Labilibaculum antarcticum: one gene and its partners. The protein of the gene in region 1 binds, or shares a complex with, the protein of each later gene. Links are inferred from orthologs where the notes say so. Each region holds a gene or a part of one and is shown in the gene's direction. Other genes may lie near its edges. The genes, in order: tsaD, tsaE and tsaB.

Evidence for each region.
Region 2: the proteins of tsaD (region 1) and tsaE are in contact, whole or in part, in a crystal structure (PDB 6N9A), measured with the Thermotoga maritima proteins. The link is inferred for Labilibaculum antarcticum from one-to-one orthologs. Residues at the interface, in WP_004082750.1 of Thermotoga maritima: Cys10, Asp11, Arg49, His50, Leu82, Gly84, Gly135, Gly136, Glu154, Thr155, Leu156, Asp157, Asp158, Ser159, Glu162, Asp165, Lys166, Arg169, Leu170, Tyr175, Lys213, Thr214, Leu217, Tyr218, Gln221, Arg222, Asn324; in WP_004082108.1 of Thermotoga maritima: Leu37, Gly38, Lys46, Lys57, Val59, Lys60, Ser61, Thr63, Phe64, Thr65, Leu66, Met67, Val69, Pro71, Tyr82, Arg83, Leu84, Asp86, Asp88, Phe89, Asp93, Ile128, Asp130, Glu131, Arg134.
Region 3: the proteins of tsaD (region 1) and tsaB are in contact, whole or in part, in a solved structure (PDB 4WQ4), measured with the Escherichia coli proteins. The link is inferred for Labilibaculum antarcticum from one-to-one orthologs.

What each region holds. Positions count from the first base shown.
Region 1 is NZ_AP018042.1:1,151,660-1,156,774, reverse strand. What follows is about bases 1-2,756. They hold tsaD (tRNA (adenosine(37)-N6)-threonylcarbamoyltransferase complex transferase subunit TsaD), read left to right. Parts: upstream 1-745; coding sequence 746-1,768; downstream 1,769-2,756. Other genes in these bases: ALGA_RS04235 (class IV adenylate cyclase), read right to left, coding at 2,328-2,756; ALGA_RS04250 (translocation/assembly module TamB domain-containing protein), read right to left, coding at 1-555. In the rest of the region: more of ALGA_RS04235, read right to left, coding at 2,757-2,870; ALGA_RS04230 (chemotaxis protein CheB), read right to left, coding at 2,994-3,560; ALGA_RS04225 (CheR family methyltransferase), read right to left, coding at 3,560-4,402; ALGA_RS04220 (response regulator), read right to left, coding at 4,412-5,115.
Region 2 is NZ_AP018042.1:2,529,220-2,534,533, forward strand. The notes cover bases 966-3,920. They hold tsaE (tRNA (adenosine(37)-N6)-threonylcarbamoyltransferase complex ATPase subunit type 1 TsaE), read left to right. Parts: upstream 966-2,212; coding sequence 2,213-2,629; downstream 2,630-3,920. Other genes in these bases: porX (T9SS response regulator signal transducer PorX), read left to right, coding at 966-2,187; ALGA_RS10005 (alanine dehydrogenase), read left to right, coding at 2,717-3,920; ALGA_RS10010 (HAD family hydrolase), read right to left, coding at 3,906-3,920. Also shown: porW (type IX secretion system periplasmic lipoprotein PorW/SprE), read left to right, coding at 1-549; more of porX, read left to right, coding at 634-965; more of ALGA_RS10005, read left to right, coding at 3,921-3,940; more of ALGA_RS10010, read right to left, coding at 3,921-4,769. UniProt on the Escherichia coli protein: Required for the formation of a threonylcarbamoyl group on adenosine at position 37 (t(6)A37) in tRNAs that read codons beginning with adenine.
Region 3 is NZ_AP018042.1:1,926,068-1,931,187, forward strand. What follows is about bases 1,039-3,799. They hold tsaB (tRNA (adenosine(37)-N6)-threonylcarbamoyltransferase complex dimerization subunit type 1 TsaB), read left to right. Parts: upstream 1,039-1,942; coding sequence 1,943-2,656; downstream 2,657-3,799. Other genes in these bases: ALGA_RS07485 (TolC family protein), read left to right, coding at 1,039-1,730; ALGA_RS07495 (DUF3108 domain-containing protein), read left to right, coding at 2,675-3,442; efp (elongation factor P), read left to right, coding at 3,586-3,799. Also shown: ALGA_RS07480 (efflux RND transporter periplasmic adaptor subunit), read left to right, coding at 1-251; more of ALGA_RS07485, read left to right, coding at 369-1,038; more of efp, read left to right, coding at 3,800-4,155; ALGA_RS07505 (PP2C family protein-serine/threonine phosphatase), read left to right, coding at 4,275-5,120. UniProt on the Escherichia coli protein: Required for the formation of a threonylcarbamoyl group on adenosine at position 37 (t(6)A37) in tRNAs that read codons beginning with adenine.

The sequences.
Region 1 (5,115 bases):
AAAATCAACAGAATCACCAACTATTTGGATGTCTCGGGCTTGAAGGTTAAGTTTTGAAACATAAATGTGGTTATAATTCATGCCAAATTCTTGTGGAATCGTATCAGGTGCGCTATATCCAAATTGGGAATTAATGAGATCAATATTAGCCACTGAAATTCCCCACGGTTTTTGAACTGTGCCAGTTCTTGTCTTCTTGGCACCCCTATTTGATAGTGAATCTAAAAAAACATCATAGTTAAACAATCTGTTTTCATCTTCATTAAGATTTACATAAGCTCTTTCTAAAGTAAGTTTGTTGATATAAATCTTTTGACGTTTTAAGCTGAAGGAATCAATTTTTGCTGTTAAGTTTCCAACATAAACAAGAGTGTCTTTTTGATAATCTTCAATATATAAACCTTTTAGTATAATGCTCTTGAAGGGGGATATGTTTACGCCTTTAATAGTAATTGGAGTGTTGGTTAATTCAGACAGATATTTTGCAACTTTTTGGCTCGCGTAGGTTTGAACCCGGCTATTCAAAAATACCAAATAGGTCAATATGGGTATCATAATGATAACCACTAGTGTCCAAATTGATATTTTGAGAAATTTTTTGATAATTTTGCTTTTTTATGAGTTGCACAAAATTAGCTAAAAAGTAGAAGAATATTACACCTATTATTGTGTTTGCAGTGTTTTTTGATTTTTTTAACTTTTTTGGTGTGTAAAGGCATTTTTATTCTGATTTAAATTAAAATTAATGAGTATAACCATATTAGGAATTGAGTCATCTTGCGATGATACTTCAGCGTCAGTATTAAGGGATGGAGTAATTTATTCAAATATCACAGCTAACCAAGATGTGCATATGGATTATGGCGGAGTTGTTCCAGAGTTAGCTTCCAGAGCTCATCAACAAAATATAATTCCTGTTGTGCATCAAGCAATGCTTAAAGCTGGAGTTACAGCAGATGAAATTGACGCCGTTGCTTTTACTCGGGGGCCGGGTTTAATGGGATCATTGATGGTTGGAACTTCTTTTGCTAAAGGTTTTGCCCTTTCTAAAAATATTCCATTAATTGAAGTGAATCATCTACAGGCACATATACTTGCCCATTTTATTGATGATCTGAACAGCAAGTATGATCATCCTGGTTTTCCGTTTTTGGCTTTATTGGTATCCGGAGGTAATTCTCAGATAATTGTGGTTAAAGATCATTTAGAGATGGAAGTAATTGGTGAAACCATTGATGATGCGGCGGGTGAGGCTTTTGATAAATGTGCAAAAGTGATGGGCTTGCCGTATCCTGGAGGCCCAATAATTGATCGAAATGCAAAATTGGGTAATCCGCTTGCTTTTGAATTTAGCCGTCCCAGAATTCAGGGATTAAACTATAGTTTCAGTGGCCTTAAAACGTCATTTTTATATTTTGTTCGTGACAGGATAAAAGAAAATCCGAATTTTATTGAAGAAAACATGAATGATTTGTGCGCCTCGTTGCAATACACCATTGTTGATGTTTTAATGAACAAAGTTAAAAAAGCAGCAAAAGAAACCGGGATTAAGCAAGTTGCAATTGCCGGGGGAGTCTCGGCCAACTCTGGCTTGCAAAATGCATTGAAAGAAGCTGCTGATAAGTTTAGATGGAAAGTTTTCATTCCTCAATTGGGATATTCTCTCGATAATGCCGCAATGATTGCCATTACGGGATATTTTAAATATCTGAAAAATGAATTTATTGAACAAGATGCGGCTCCTTTTGCAAGGATGACCATTAAATAATAAACAGAAAACGGAAGAAATAAAAGTCTTCCGCTTTTTATACATTCAAATAGTTTTTCAATATCGTGATTGCATTCTCGCTAAAACAACAGAGATTGACAGGTATGATTTCTTTACTTTTTAGTACAATTATTAGTTTGTGATCTGTAATTGTAAAATCTTTTATATCCTTTAAATAGATTTTTATTTTTTTCTTTCCCCAACCTGTTTTATAGGTTAATTTTCTTGCGTTAATAGTTAAATATTCTTTAGGATATAGGAATTTACAACCTAAGAGTAACCCAATAAAATAAAGTGAGCCGATTATAAAAACAAATAGAAGATATTCACTAAAAGGAAAGAAGTCTAGATAGTTGATGAAAACATAAAACAAAGCGGCGCAAATCAAAAAAGAAATTCCTAAGGCAAGTTGGATTCCTTTCGATTCGTTATTGTTAATTTTATGGTCTCGTATATCAAATTCAAACTGCAGCATCAATACCTAGCTTTAATTTTCTATTTTAAAGTTAGTGAATAGTTAGAATATATATGTAAAAAAACACTCCTGATTCCAGATTATTTATTCATCAACCAAAATCTGACTAAAGAGGTTATTTCGTTGCAACAGATCAGAGTACGATTCTGAAATTAAATCTTTTGCGTTGATTTCTAGTTCTTTAATGTATTGATTGCATTGTTTATGCAGTTTTTCAATAGAAATACAATTAGCACTGTCCATAGCTTTAACTTCAACAAAATCGCCCAATCCATCAACTGTATCAATGTGGAAAATTACATTATCAAGAAAGTAATTTTCTCTCGTTTTAACGACTACACATGCTTTGCCTACGGTCTTTTCAAGAATTTCTTTTAAGGTAGAATTGAGTGTTGTGGGATAGATGTTAACCTTACTTTCTTTAGCGCCTTTTTTGTCTTCTCTAATGTAATGAATAAGATTATTCTCATTGTTTTCTTCTCTAAACATGAGTATGCCTGATTTAGAATGAAAATAAGTGTCTGTTTGTTGATAGTTACCATTGCTTTTGGCACCAATTGATAGGAGTATTTTTCTGATTTTCTCCTTGTTCTTACAGTATGCTTTAAGCTCGATGTTAGTTAGCATTTTCTTTAAAATTAGTAGGGGCGAAAGTTCGGAAAAAATATTGATTTTTATCCTGAATCAGTAAAATCTGCTCTATTAATAACATATTAATGAAAGAAGAGCATGATAGATTTTATGAATAACTTAATCTGATTCGCTTAGCTCACTTATTTTTCGGAAAATCTGATCCAAATTTAAAATGTAGTCTGGTTGCATAATTTCGATTGCCGAAGCAGGCATAATTGTAGCGATAGCTGTTTCGGGATTTTCGACTATAGTAATTCCGCCATATTTTTGGATTTCTTTTATTCCTAAAGCTCCATCATGATTTAGGCCTGTTAAAAGAATTCCAATCAATTGATTTTTATAATGCCAGGCTGCTGATTCAAACAAGACGTCAATTGACGGTCGGGAGTGGTGAATTTTAGGATCTGCAGATAGGGCAATGGTTGAATCGTTTTCAACAAGTAAATGATAGTTTGGTGGTGCAAAATAGACTGTTCCGGCTTTTATTTCCTCCTTTTCTTCGGCTTCTTTTACAGGTATTTTACTCTTTTTATTTAAGTAATTAATGAAAGAGTCATTATTGTGATCACCAATATGAAGTACAATTAAAACTGCCAAAGAGAAGTCTTTTGGTAAATGAGTGATAATGGCCTTTAAAGCTTCTAACCCACCAAATGATGTACCTATTACAATGGCTTTAAGCATTAATTGATTCTCTTTTTATAAATTTTCTGTGAGGAATCGATGTTCGCGAAATCGCTTTCTAGTTGTGTAAACCGAAGACTCTCTTTTGTGCCTAAACACAAAAATCCGCTGGATGATAAACTTTGGTAGAATAAGTTGATCACCTTGTTTTGCAAATCTTTATTAAAGTAAATTAATACATTTCTGCACAGTATTAAATTAACTTCAGCAAAAACAGTATCGGTAACTAAATTGTGATCGGCAAAAACAATTTTTTTTGATAGGGATTGATCCAATTTAAGGGAACCATATTTGAGTGTGTAATAGTCAGAAAGACTGTTCTTGCCTCCAGATTCAATATAGTTGCGATTGAATTTTTCAAGGCCCTGAGTTGGATAAATTCCCAATTTAGCAATATCCAAAACTCTTCGGTTAAAATCTGTTGCATAAATCTGACATCTGTCTAAAAGATTTTCCTCTTTTAAAAGAATTGCAAGTGAGTAAACTTCTTCTCCCGTTGCACATCCGGCGTGCCATATTTTAATAAACGGATAGGTTCTTAGATTTGGCACAACTTGTTCACGAAAAGAAGAGTAAAATTCCGGATCCCGGAACATTTCAGTAACATTAATGGACAAATCTTCAAGCAAGCTGATAAAAAAACTTTTGTCTCGCAGAACTTTATTTTGTAATAGGGATATGGAATCAAATTTGCCAATTGCCATACGGTGCATTAAACGTCTTTTGATATGCGCTTTTGAATAATCTCTAAAATCGTAACCATATTTCTGAAATATAGCTTCCAACAACAAAGGAATTTCAATATCGATATTTTCAAGATCTTCAAGTTGGTTTGGATCCATTTTAATGCTCTATAATGCTAAGCTTTTTGATGCTTCATTTAATATTTTTCGAAGTCCATCTTCTTTGAATGGTTTACTAAGGAAATCGTTCATGCCAGCTTCGAGACATCTTTGTTTGTCTTCGATAAAAGCATTGGCCGTAAGCGCAACAATATATGTTGGTTCTTCAATCGTCTCAGATTTCTCGAAGCTTCTTATTTTCTCAGTGGCGCTAATCCCGTCAAGTACAGGCATTTGCATGTCCATAAGAATGACTTGATGACGATCTTTCTTATACATTTCGAGTGCTTCTACACCATTTTTTGCAATATCACAAGTCAATCCCATCATTCGAAGAGTAAGCATAACAACTTTTTGGTTGATAGGATTGTCTTCTGCTACTAATATAGATAAATTGTAAGGAGGTTTAATATCCTGATCCTCAATCATATTTATTTGTTTTTCTTTGTGTCCAAATCTCAATTCAAACATGAATTCTGAGCCAATTCCAAGTTCGCTTTCGACTATAATTTTGCCTCCCATTAATTGGGTGAGGTTTTTTGAAATGGCAAGGCCTAAACCTGTCCCTCCATATTCTCGGGTAATCGATTTGTCTGATTGAGTAAATTCCCTAAAGAGCTTTGTTTGTGCATCCTTCGATATCCCAATTCCCGAATCTTTAACAGAAAAGAATAAAGATACTTGTTCTTTTGTCTTTTCAATGCATTTTACTG
Region 2 (5,314 bases), 1.4 Mb from region 1 along the record:
TTGATAAAGGATGAGTCAGTGTATGCTCAATTGGCAAATGTGGAATATCGAAATTTTGTAATTACCGAGGAAAATTTTAATAAATTTTATATCAGTAAAACACTATTTCCATATCTTGATTTCTTCAAAGAAAATTACCTGAATGATGAGACGGTTTCAGAGGTTAAGCCTATTGAAGAATTAGTTCAGGAAGGTATTTATACTTATAAAGAGGATACGCCACACTATTTTGCATTGGTTTATTCGACTGATAATGTTGATAAAAAACTGCTTTTAAACGGAATTAAAAAATACAACATAAAAACCTTAAAAATAGAGGTTCGCAGCTTGGATGAGAATCGGGAAATTCTTTTGGTTACCAACATGCGAAATAAAAAACAGGCCATGATGTATTTCAGAGCAATTGTTACGAATCGTATGCTTTTTGAACCGGTAGAGAAGGTCAACTATCGAAATTTTGTGATTTCTGATGAAAATTTAGATGTTTTTATGAAGGATGGCGATCCTGCTATCTACCTGGAATTCTTTAAGAAGTGGTATCTTAGGTAAATTTGGTGAAATAAAAGCAGGTGCTTTTCGTTACCACTAGTAGTAAGCCAGGTTGTTTCCTGGATGAAATTAAAATGAACGTTTGTGAAAGATATTACGATACTTTGGGTGGATGATGAGATTGAGTTGTTGAAACCTCATATTATTTTTTTAGAAGGGAAAGGATACATTGTAAAATCATGTAATAACGCTCATGATGCTATAGACATGGTTCGGGAGGATCATTTCGATTTGATTCTGCTTGATGAAAACATGCCAGGCATGAGTGGTCTGGAAGCCTTGGGTGAAATAAAATCGATCGATTCGGCACTTCCTGTTGTGATGATTACCAAGAATGAGGAAGAGGATATTATGGATGATGCGATTGGAAAGCAAATTTCTGATTACCTGATAAAACCTGTGAATCCAAAGCAAATATTGCTTGCCATTAAAAAAAATCTTGATAAAAAGAGATTGGTTTCGGAAAAAACAACCACAGCTTATCAGTCGCGATTCGGACAGTTGGGAATGGAGATTAATGATTGCCGCAATTTTACCGATTGGATGAAAATGTACCGGAAACTGGTGTTCTGGGAGTTGGAACTCTCCAATATTGAAGAGACGGGAATGGACGAAATTCTGCGCATGCAAAAGAATGAGGCCAACAATCTTTTTTCCCGATTTATAAAGAAGAATTATCTGACATGGCTTGAGCCAGATTGTAAAGAAAAGCCACTGTTAACACCTTCCGTATTCAAAGAAAAAGTTTACCCTTTGCTTGAAAAAGGACAAAAAGTAGCTTTTATTCTTATCGATAATTTACGCTACGATCAGTGGCAAACACTATATCCGGTAATTAACAATTACTATTCGGTGGTTGATGATGATATGTATTATTCCATCTTACCCACGGCAACGCAATATGCCAGAAATTCTATGTTCGCAGGTTTAATGCCATTGGACATTCAAAAGAAGCATCCTGGTTATTGGATTCATGAAGATGAGGATACAAGTAAAAATCTTCATGAAGAGGAATTTATTGGTTTTCAGTTGAAACGTGATTACAAGGACGTAAGCTACAATTACGAGAAAATAAATAACGAAAAAATGGGCGCTAAAGTGATGGAGAACATTAGCGCTATTCTGGAATCTCAATTGAGTGTTTTTGTTTACAATTTTGTGGATATGCTTTCGCATGCTCGTACAGAAAGCGATATGATACGTGATCTGGCTCCTGATGAGGCTGCTTATCGTTCTTTAACCCTTTCGTGGTTCGAACACTCGATGTTATTGGAATTGATTAAGAAGCTGGCCGAGAAGAATGTGAAGCTGATAATTACTACTGATCATGGTTCAATACGGGTTCAAAATGCTGTTAAGGTAATTGGCGACAGACAAACGAATGCAAACCTTCGATACAAGATGGGTAAGAATCTGAATTACAATCCAAAACATGTTTTTGAAGTAACGGATCCACGAAAAGCACTTCTGCCTCAGGTAAATGTAAGTTCTTCTTATATCTTTGCACATGGCGAGGACTTTTTGGTTTATCCGAACAACTTTAACCACTACAGTTCCTATTATCGAAATACCTTTCAGCATGGAGGAATTTCACTCGAGGAAGTTTTGGTTCCATTGATAACTCTGACTCCACGCTAGAAATTAGATATCAATTATTTTAAAAATGAGTGTATTAAAAATTAACTCCCTGAAAGAGATTAATGCCGTGGCAAAGGAATTTCTTTCACTGGTGGGAAGTAAGCGTGTATTTGCTCTTTATGGAGCAATGGGAGTGGGGAAAACGACCTTTGTAAAAGCCATTTGTGATGAAATGGGTGTAGAAGACACCATCAATAGTCCTACATTTTCGATTGTGAACGAGTATCATACTTCAAAAGAGGATATCATTTATCATTTCGATTTTTATCGGATTGAAGATGTGAAAGAAGCTTATGATTTTGGGTACGAGGATTATTTCTACAGTAATGCCATGTGCTTTATCGAATGGCCCGAAAAAATTGAATCTATTCTGCCGAATGATGCTGTAGCGGTTCTTTTTGAAGAAGAAAGTGATGGTAGTCGCACCATTACCATTCGTTAATCAAGGGATATGCATAATAGCAAAAAATTGTTTAAATTGTAGATTCATTAACTTGTTAAAATCTCTTTTAATATTACAATTTTGCATATGGCGCCACGAAGTCAAGGATCAAGGAATTTTCCGATTGGGCAAGAATTTTATCAGCCTAAAGAAGAAATGTTGGAAGTTGAACGCCGACGGAAACAGTTAGCAATCGGTATCCCAAAAGAAGAGAATAAAGGCGAAAATCGAATTTGTTTAACACCTCAGTCTGTCGAAGTTTTGGTGAATAATGGCCATGATGTAATGGTTGAGCGAGGCGCTGGTCTTGCTTCAAATTATACAGATAAAGAGTACAGCGATAATGGAGCTCTAATAGTTAATGCAAAGAGCGAGATTTATCAATGTGATGTGATCATGCAGGTTTCACCTTTTTCGTCTGCCGAAATTGATATGCTCCGAGGAAATCAAATCCTTTTTTCTGCTCTCCAAATAAAGAGTCAATGTGGTGAGAACATTCGCAAGTTAATGCAAAAGAAAGTGACTGCGATTGCGCTGGAATTGGTGAAGGATGAGCATGATTTTTTCCCGGTTGTTCGTTCCATGTCCGAGATTGCAGGAATTTCAGCCGTAATGATTGCTGGTGAATATTTAAGCAAGTCTCATGGAGGAAAAGGGGTCATGCTGGGGGGAATTACTGGAATAACACCAACCGAAGTGATTGTTTTGGGAGCAGGAACCGCTGCTGAATATGCAACGAGAGCTGCCAGCGGATTGGGTGCAATGGTGAAAGTGTTCGACGATTCAATTTATCGCCTTCGCAGATTGGAAGATCATTTAGGACATCGTGTTTTCACCTCAATTTTTCATCCTCATGTTCTTGAAAAGGCATTGGCTTCTGCCGATGTGGTAATTGGAGCCTTGCGCTACGAAAAAAATATAAGTGGTTTTATCGTTACCGAGGATATGGTTGCCAAGATGAAGCCTGGCTCAATTATTATCGACCTGAGTATCGATCAGGGCGGTTGTTTCGAAACCTCAATGATGACCACTCATAAAGATCCGGTATTTAAAAAGTTTGGTGTTTTGCATTATTGTGTACCCAACGTACCTTCTCATGTTGCCCGAACTGCCTCACTTGCTTTAAGCAATATTTGTTCTCCTTTGTTGTTGCAAATTGGACATAACGGAGGCGTTCATCAGTTTATTAAATACGATGTTGGCTTGCGTCATGGAACATATATTTACCGGGGAATCTTAACCAATCGCCGATTGGGCGATTCGTTTGGAATTTTGGCTAAAGATATCGATTTGTTGCTTGCTGCGATGTAGTTGGTGTTTCTAAGATTCTTTCAACAGCTTTCGCAAATCCATCTTCAATAACACTATCAGTTACCTGATATTTTAATCGTAATTCTTTGGGAGCATTGGCTACAACAAAACTGTGTTCACCCCAATCGAGCAGATCAAAATCATTGTAATCATTGCCTATTGCAAGCGATTCAGTGGCTTTAATTTGTAATTTGTTGCATAGCCATTGGCATCCTTGCCCTTTCGAAATGTGCTCAGGGAAAATCTCCATCCAAATGGATTCATGATCGAGTGGTGATGTGGCACGAATAATCTTGATATCAGTAAATTTTGTCTTTAACTCTTCAAACCAATCTACTCTATTAGGAAGTATGGCTAATATCTGACAAGCATCCCGTTTGGTGTCTTCCAGTTTACCTACCGGTGTAGAAAATTGCTTGTAGAGAGCCAGTCTTCTGTCAAAATCTAAATTTTTATTTCCAGTTTGATAGTACCAGAATTGATGATTCAATGGAATGGGATCTAGAATCATAAAATCAATCTCATGATCGATTAAAATTTTCGATAACTCCAAAACTTCTTCCGCTTCAATTTGTTGAGAGTAGATCAATTCCTTGGTGTCCCATTGCATGATGCCCGCTCCCGATGAGAAAATAAGATAATCAATCGGAAAATCTTCGGGCAATACCGCCAAAGCTGAATAAAGGGTTCTTCCCGTGGCAATCACCCTTATAATCTCTTTATCATGAAGACTCACCAGAGTATCGTAATCTTTTTTGCTAATGCTTCCCTGCGAAGGAAGCAAAGTGCCATCTAAATCAGTAACTACGATTTTTATTTTTGGAGTCATAAACGAAAGTTTTGGAAGAATTCTCAATTTACCGATTTAGATTGACAATTCGAAAAGAGATGATGGTTATATAGGGAAATGCATTTTCTTGATTTTCAAAAAGAAGACTCCCACCTCCCGCAAGTCTGCGACCTGTGGCGATTAGCGAGACGTAATAATCTCAATTACACAAATTCTTATTGCATTGGGTTTTCTTACTTGTAAAGTAGTTCTGAGTCGCATCATTACAAATATAGCAGTGCAAGAGATTATGCCAAAGGAAAAAGATTAATAGAAGTTGAGTTAGTTTAGACCACAAGTCACAGACATCCTGGAGGTGGTTGAGTCCACACTAAGGGAAGTACGTTAGGTTCCTATTTATATTGTTCTCTACCAGGTTTCACCTTCTCCCTACCCAAAATGAGTACAACATTCCTGTCCGTGATGGCCTGCCCGCTGTCCCTGAGCACCACCATTCTGTCCGTGAAGCGCTTTTCCACTGTCCGGGAAGACCTATTTCTTGTCCCTGAAGCACTCCGTCTTGTCCGGGATGATCTACTTCTTGT
Region 3 (5,120 bases), 770 kb from region 1 along the record:
ATGCCGAAATTGTTTTGGATAAAAGAGAAAAAGTATTGACTGTGAACGAAAGTCTTTTGGAGTTTAAAAATGATTCAACTTTTGTTGAAGTAGAAACTTCTGAACAAATATTCGAAAAGAGATTTATTAAAACGGGTCTTTCGGATGGTATCAACATTGAAGTTTTAGACGGTATCACCAAAGACGATAAGCTTAAAGGAGCCAAAAAGAAAAAAATTGACAAAATAAAAGAAGAGAAAAAAGAAGAGTAAAATAAAGTTTCTTTTGATTGGCTTTACATTACAAAAGCAATTTGGCCATCTTCAAGCTTTCATTATTAGTTTAATGACGAAAAACTAGTTCTATCGGATCAAAAAATAAATAGACACATGAAAAAGATATTATTACTTGTCCTTGTTTTTGCCTTTTCCTTTTCCGGCATTTATGCGCAGGAATTATGGAATTTGGAAAAATGCATTACTCATGCAAAGGAACACAACATCAATCTTAAGTTGCAAAAACTGGATGCTGATGTTCAGGCAAACAATACCAAACAATCCAAACTTGATTTGTTACCAATTTTAAATGGTAGCACAAGCTACAACTTTAACTATGGACGGTCATTAAGAGCTGACAATACTTATGAGAACGCAAACAGTCAAACCGGTTCTCTTGGAATTTCATCGAATGTTACTCTATTTAGTGGCTTTCAAAAGTGGAATTCAGTAAAGCAAAACGAATTGGATCTTAAAGCCAATTTACAAGATGTTGAAAAGGCAAAAGAAGATTTAGCCCTGAATATCACATCCTACTTTTTGGATATCTTATTCAAAAAAGAGCTTCTTCAGGTTGCACATGAGCAACTAAAGGTTACTGAGCTTCAAATTAACAGAACAGAAGTATTGGTAGAAGCAGGAACCTTACCTAAAGGCACTTTAATGGAACAGAAAGCACAGGCTGCACGGGAAGACCTTGCGGTTGTGAATGCACAAAATGGGCTTGATATTGCTTTACTTGACCTTGCACAGCTATTAGATTTAAAAGACACTCAAGCGTTTGATATTGCAACTCCTGAACTTCCGGTTTTAAATGCAACCAGATCGATGGCTGACCCCGAATCTGTTTTCGTTAATGCTTTAACTTTCCGACCTGAGATGAAAGCCGCACAATACCGTTTGGAAAGTTCTGAGAAAGGTTTGATTATTGCAAAAGGTCAACGTACTCCAACTTTATCTATGTATGGATCATGGAATTCAGGCTATCGAAGAAACCAACCTGAATATGGCATTGCTTTAGACGGAAGTCCACTGATTATCCGAAAAGAAATGAAGCTTAACGATCAACTTAAATTATTTGAATCAAAAAGCTTTGGTTTCAACTTGAGTATTCCCATTTTTAATGGTGGTATTGTAAATCGAAACATTAGCAATGCAAAGATAAACATCGATCGTTCCAAATTGTATATGGAGAACTCTAAAAACACTCTTCGAAAAGATATTCAACAGGCACATGCTAATGCAAAGGCTGCTATGAAAAAGTTTTTCTCTAGTGAAACAGCAGTTTCTTCAACCGAAGAAGCCTTCCGTTATACCGAAGAAAAATTCAACTTAGGCTTGGTTAATTCTGTAGATTACAATCAGGAAAAAAACAATCTTTTTAAATCAAAATCAGATTTACTGCAAGCGAAATACGAATACATATTCCGAACCAAAATTCTAGATTTCTATAATGGTATCGAAATAAATTTATAGTCAAGTTTCAAATTCGAGAAAGCTCTCAACCAATTAATGGTTGGGGGCTTTTTTTACACCGTACGTGTTCCCTATTAGTTAATTGTCTTAGAAATAGGATGGTATTATTCAATTTTAATTAATTTGAAGCCTGCAATTGCATATATTTCAATTGTTATCGTTCACAATTCCTATTTTATCCTTTATTTTGCATTGATTTAAAAATATATCAAATGGCATTACTCTTACATATCGAGACATCAACAGCAGTTTGTTCTGTTGCATTAGGAAAAGATGGTGATTTATTGGCTCTTAAGGAGACCAAAGAAGGAATGAAACACGCAAGTCACCTCACCGTTTTTATTGGAAACATTTTAAAGGAAAATAATTTTACACCAGCCGATTTAGACGGAGTTGCTATTAGCATGGGACCCGGCTCTTATACAGGCTTACGAATTGGCGTTTCAACAGCCAAAGGAATTTGTTACGGTGCAAACCTGCCTCTTATCGCAATTAACACCTTGCAGGCAATGACAAAACCATTGCTTGACAATACTGATGTGCTTGCTCAAATAAACAATCCCGAAAAGGCTTATTACTGTCCTATGATTGATGCGCGAAGAATGGAAGTTTACACTGCATTTTTCAATAACAAAAATGAATTAATTAGAGATATTTCTGCTGATATCATTGATGAAAATTCCTATTCGAATGAACTTTCTGAACGGGAAATTGTTTTCTTCGGAGATGGTTCATCCAAATGTAAAGAAGTGATCAAAAGTAAAAATGGCATCTTTATTGATAGTATAACAACATCAGCGATAGGAATGATAAAGCTGGCTGAAATAAAATTTCAAAATAAGGAATTTGAAGATGTAGCCTATTTTGAGCCTTTTTATTTGAAAGATTTTGTAGCTACTACTTCTAAAAAGAATATCTTTAAATAAGAACTAACAATAATAAATATGTATAAATTCTCTCTTAGTATTCTTCTGATTTTTGTAAGCCACACAATTTCGTTGGCCGATTTTCCTATTAAGGATAGCGAAAAAGGAGAAAATTTAAGATATATTATACATTATGGAATTATTCGAGGCGGAAAGGCGAGCTTAAAAGTAAGAATTGAAAACATAGATGGTCAAGATCTGTATCATGCTACTCTAACGGGTAAAACTGTAGGACTATTTAATACGCTTTATAAGGTCAAAGACACATACGAGAGCTTTATTTCTCCTGAAACCTTGCTTCCTGTAAAAGCCATTCGGGATATCCGGGAAGGCAATTACAAAAGATATACCGAGATCGTATTTGATAGGGAAAAGAACGAGGTAAACTCTACACGTTCTGGAATTCATAAAGTCCCGGAAGGAATACATGATATATTATCAGCTTTTTACTTTGCCAGAGCCAATCATTTCAATTCAAATTTAAAAGTTGGTCAAGTTGTAAAAATTCAAACTCACTTTTCAGATGAATTATTTCTTCTTCAGTTTCGATTTATGGGATACGAAACAATTAACAGTAAAATTGGAGACATAAAATGCTACAAGTTTATTCCGATTGTGGCAACAGGCAGAGCATTTAAAGACGAAGATGACATGACGATTTGGGTATCAGCCGATGCAAACCGAATTCCTGTTCGTGTACAATTCGATCTTTTCATTGGCTCTTTGCGTTGCGACTTGACAAACTTTTCGGATTTCTCGTATGATTCAATCATCGATAACGACTAATTTACTTCTGCTTTTGCGGTATCTATTTCAAACAAAGCCTCGTAATATTTCAGTATATTAATTGTTTAGCCTATTTTTGCAAATCTCAATAGGGAAAACTTTTTCTTTCGTTAAAAATGATTTTTAAAAATTAATATTATATCATGGCATCTACCACAGATTTTAAAAATGGAATGTGTATTCAGTACAAAGGAGATTTATATACCATTACACAATTCCAACATGTAAAACCAGGTAAAGGTCCTGCCTTCGTTAGAACAAAACTGAAAAATGTTAAAACAGGTAAGGTTATTGATAATACGTTTAACTCTGGTGTGAAAATTGACATCGCTCGTATTGAAAGACGCCCTCATCAATTTCTTTACAAAGATGACATGGGGTACAATTTAATGCATACAGAAACATATGAGCAAATTGCTTTAGCTGAAGAATTGTTTAATTCACCTGATCTTTTAAAAGAAGGTGATACTGTTGAAGCTGTTTTTCATGCAGATACGGAAACACCATTGTATGTTGATCTTCCTGCTCATGTAGTAATGGAAGTTACTTATACAGAACCAGGCTTGCGCGGAGATAGTTCATCGACTTCTTCTTTGAAACCTGCAACTGTTGAAACTGGTGCTACTATTATGGTTCCATTATTTATTAACACTGGCGATTTAATTAAAATTGACACACGTGACCGTTCTTATTCTGAACGCGTAAAAGCATAGTTTTTCATAAACTCATCATCAAAAAAGGATTCTTTATGGAATCCTTTTTTTTTTTTAGTTTTCTCATTGGCTGGTGATTTGATAATTCCTAAATTAGCATAGAACATAAATCCTATATCGTGATTAAGCAACAATCTGTAAATAGTAAATTTAAGCTCAACCTTATTCTCAAAATAACTCAAGCGATTAATGAGAACTTATCGATTGATGAACTTTTAGAGCAGTACAAGAATATTCTGTTTAATGAACTAAAGATTGGGAAAATTGCTGTTTATAAATTTAATAGGCGCTGGGAAAAATTACTCGTATCAGGAATAAGCAAAGAATGTATTGATAAAATCAAGATTGAGAAACATCTCAGTAACTTTTCTGAGATAACTTATATATCAAGGGAATTGCCAGAAGTGTTTTGGTCTTTTGATTTTATTATTCCGGTATTCCATAAGAATTCTGTACTTGCTTACATTCTAATTGGTGATATTGATGAAGAAATGGAGGGAATGAGTCCTGCAATTCGTCACCTTAGCTTCATTCAAACCATTTCTAACATTATTATTGTGGCAATGGAGAACAAACGCCTCTACAAAAAATTACTGATTCAAGAGGCTTTTAAGAAGGAAATGGAATTGGCTTCAAAAATTCAGAGCCTACTAATTCCAAATCAAAGTTCTCTGCCACAAAATCAATATGTTTCTACTTGCGGATATTATCAGCCACATTTTGAAATTGGTGGTGATTATTACGATTTCATCAACTTTAACGATCAGGAATTGGGCTTTTGCATTGGTGACGTTTCGGGAAAAGGAATTCCTGCGGCTCTAATCATGTCTAATTTCCAGGCTACATTGAGAGCTCTTTTCCGTCCTGAAACTCCACTCGACGAACTCATGGTTCAATTGAATCAAAAAGTGTGTGACAATTCCAGCAGTGAAAAATTCCTAACCTTTTTTATTGGGATTTACAAT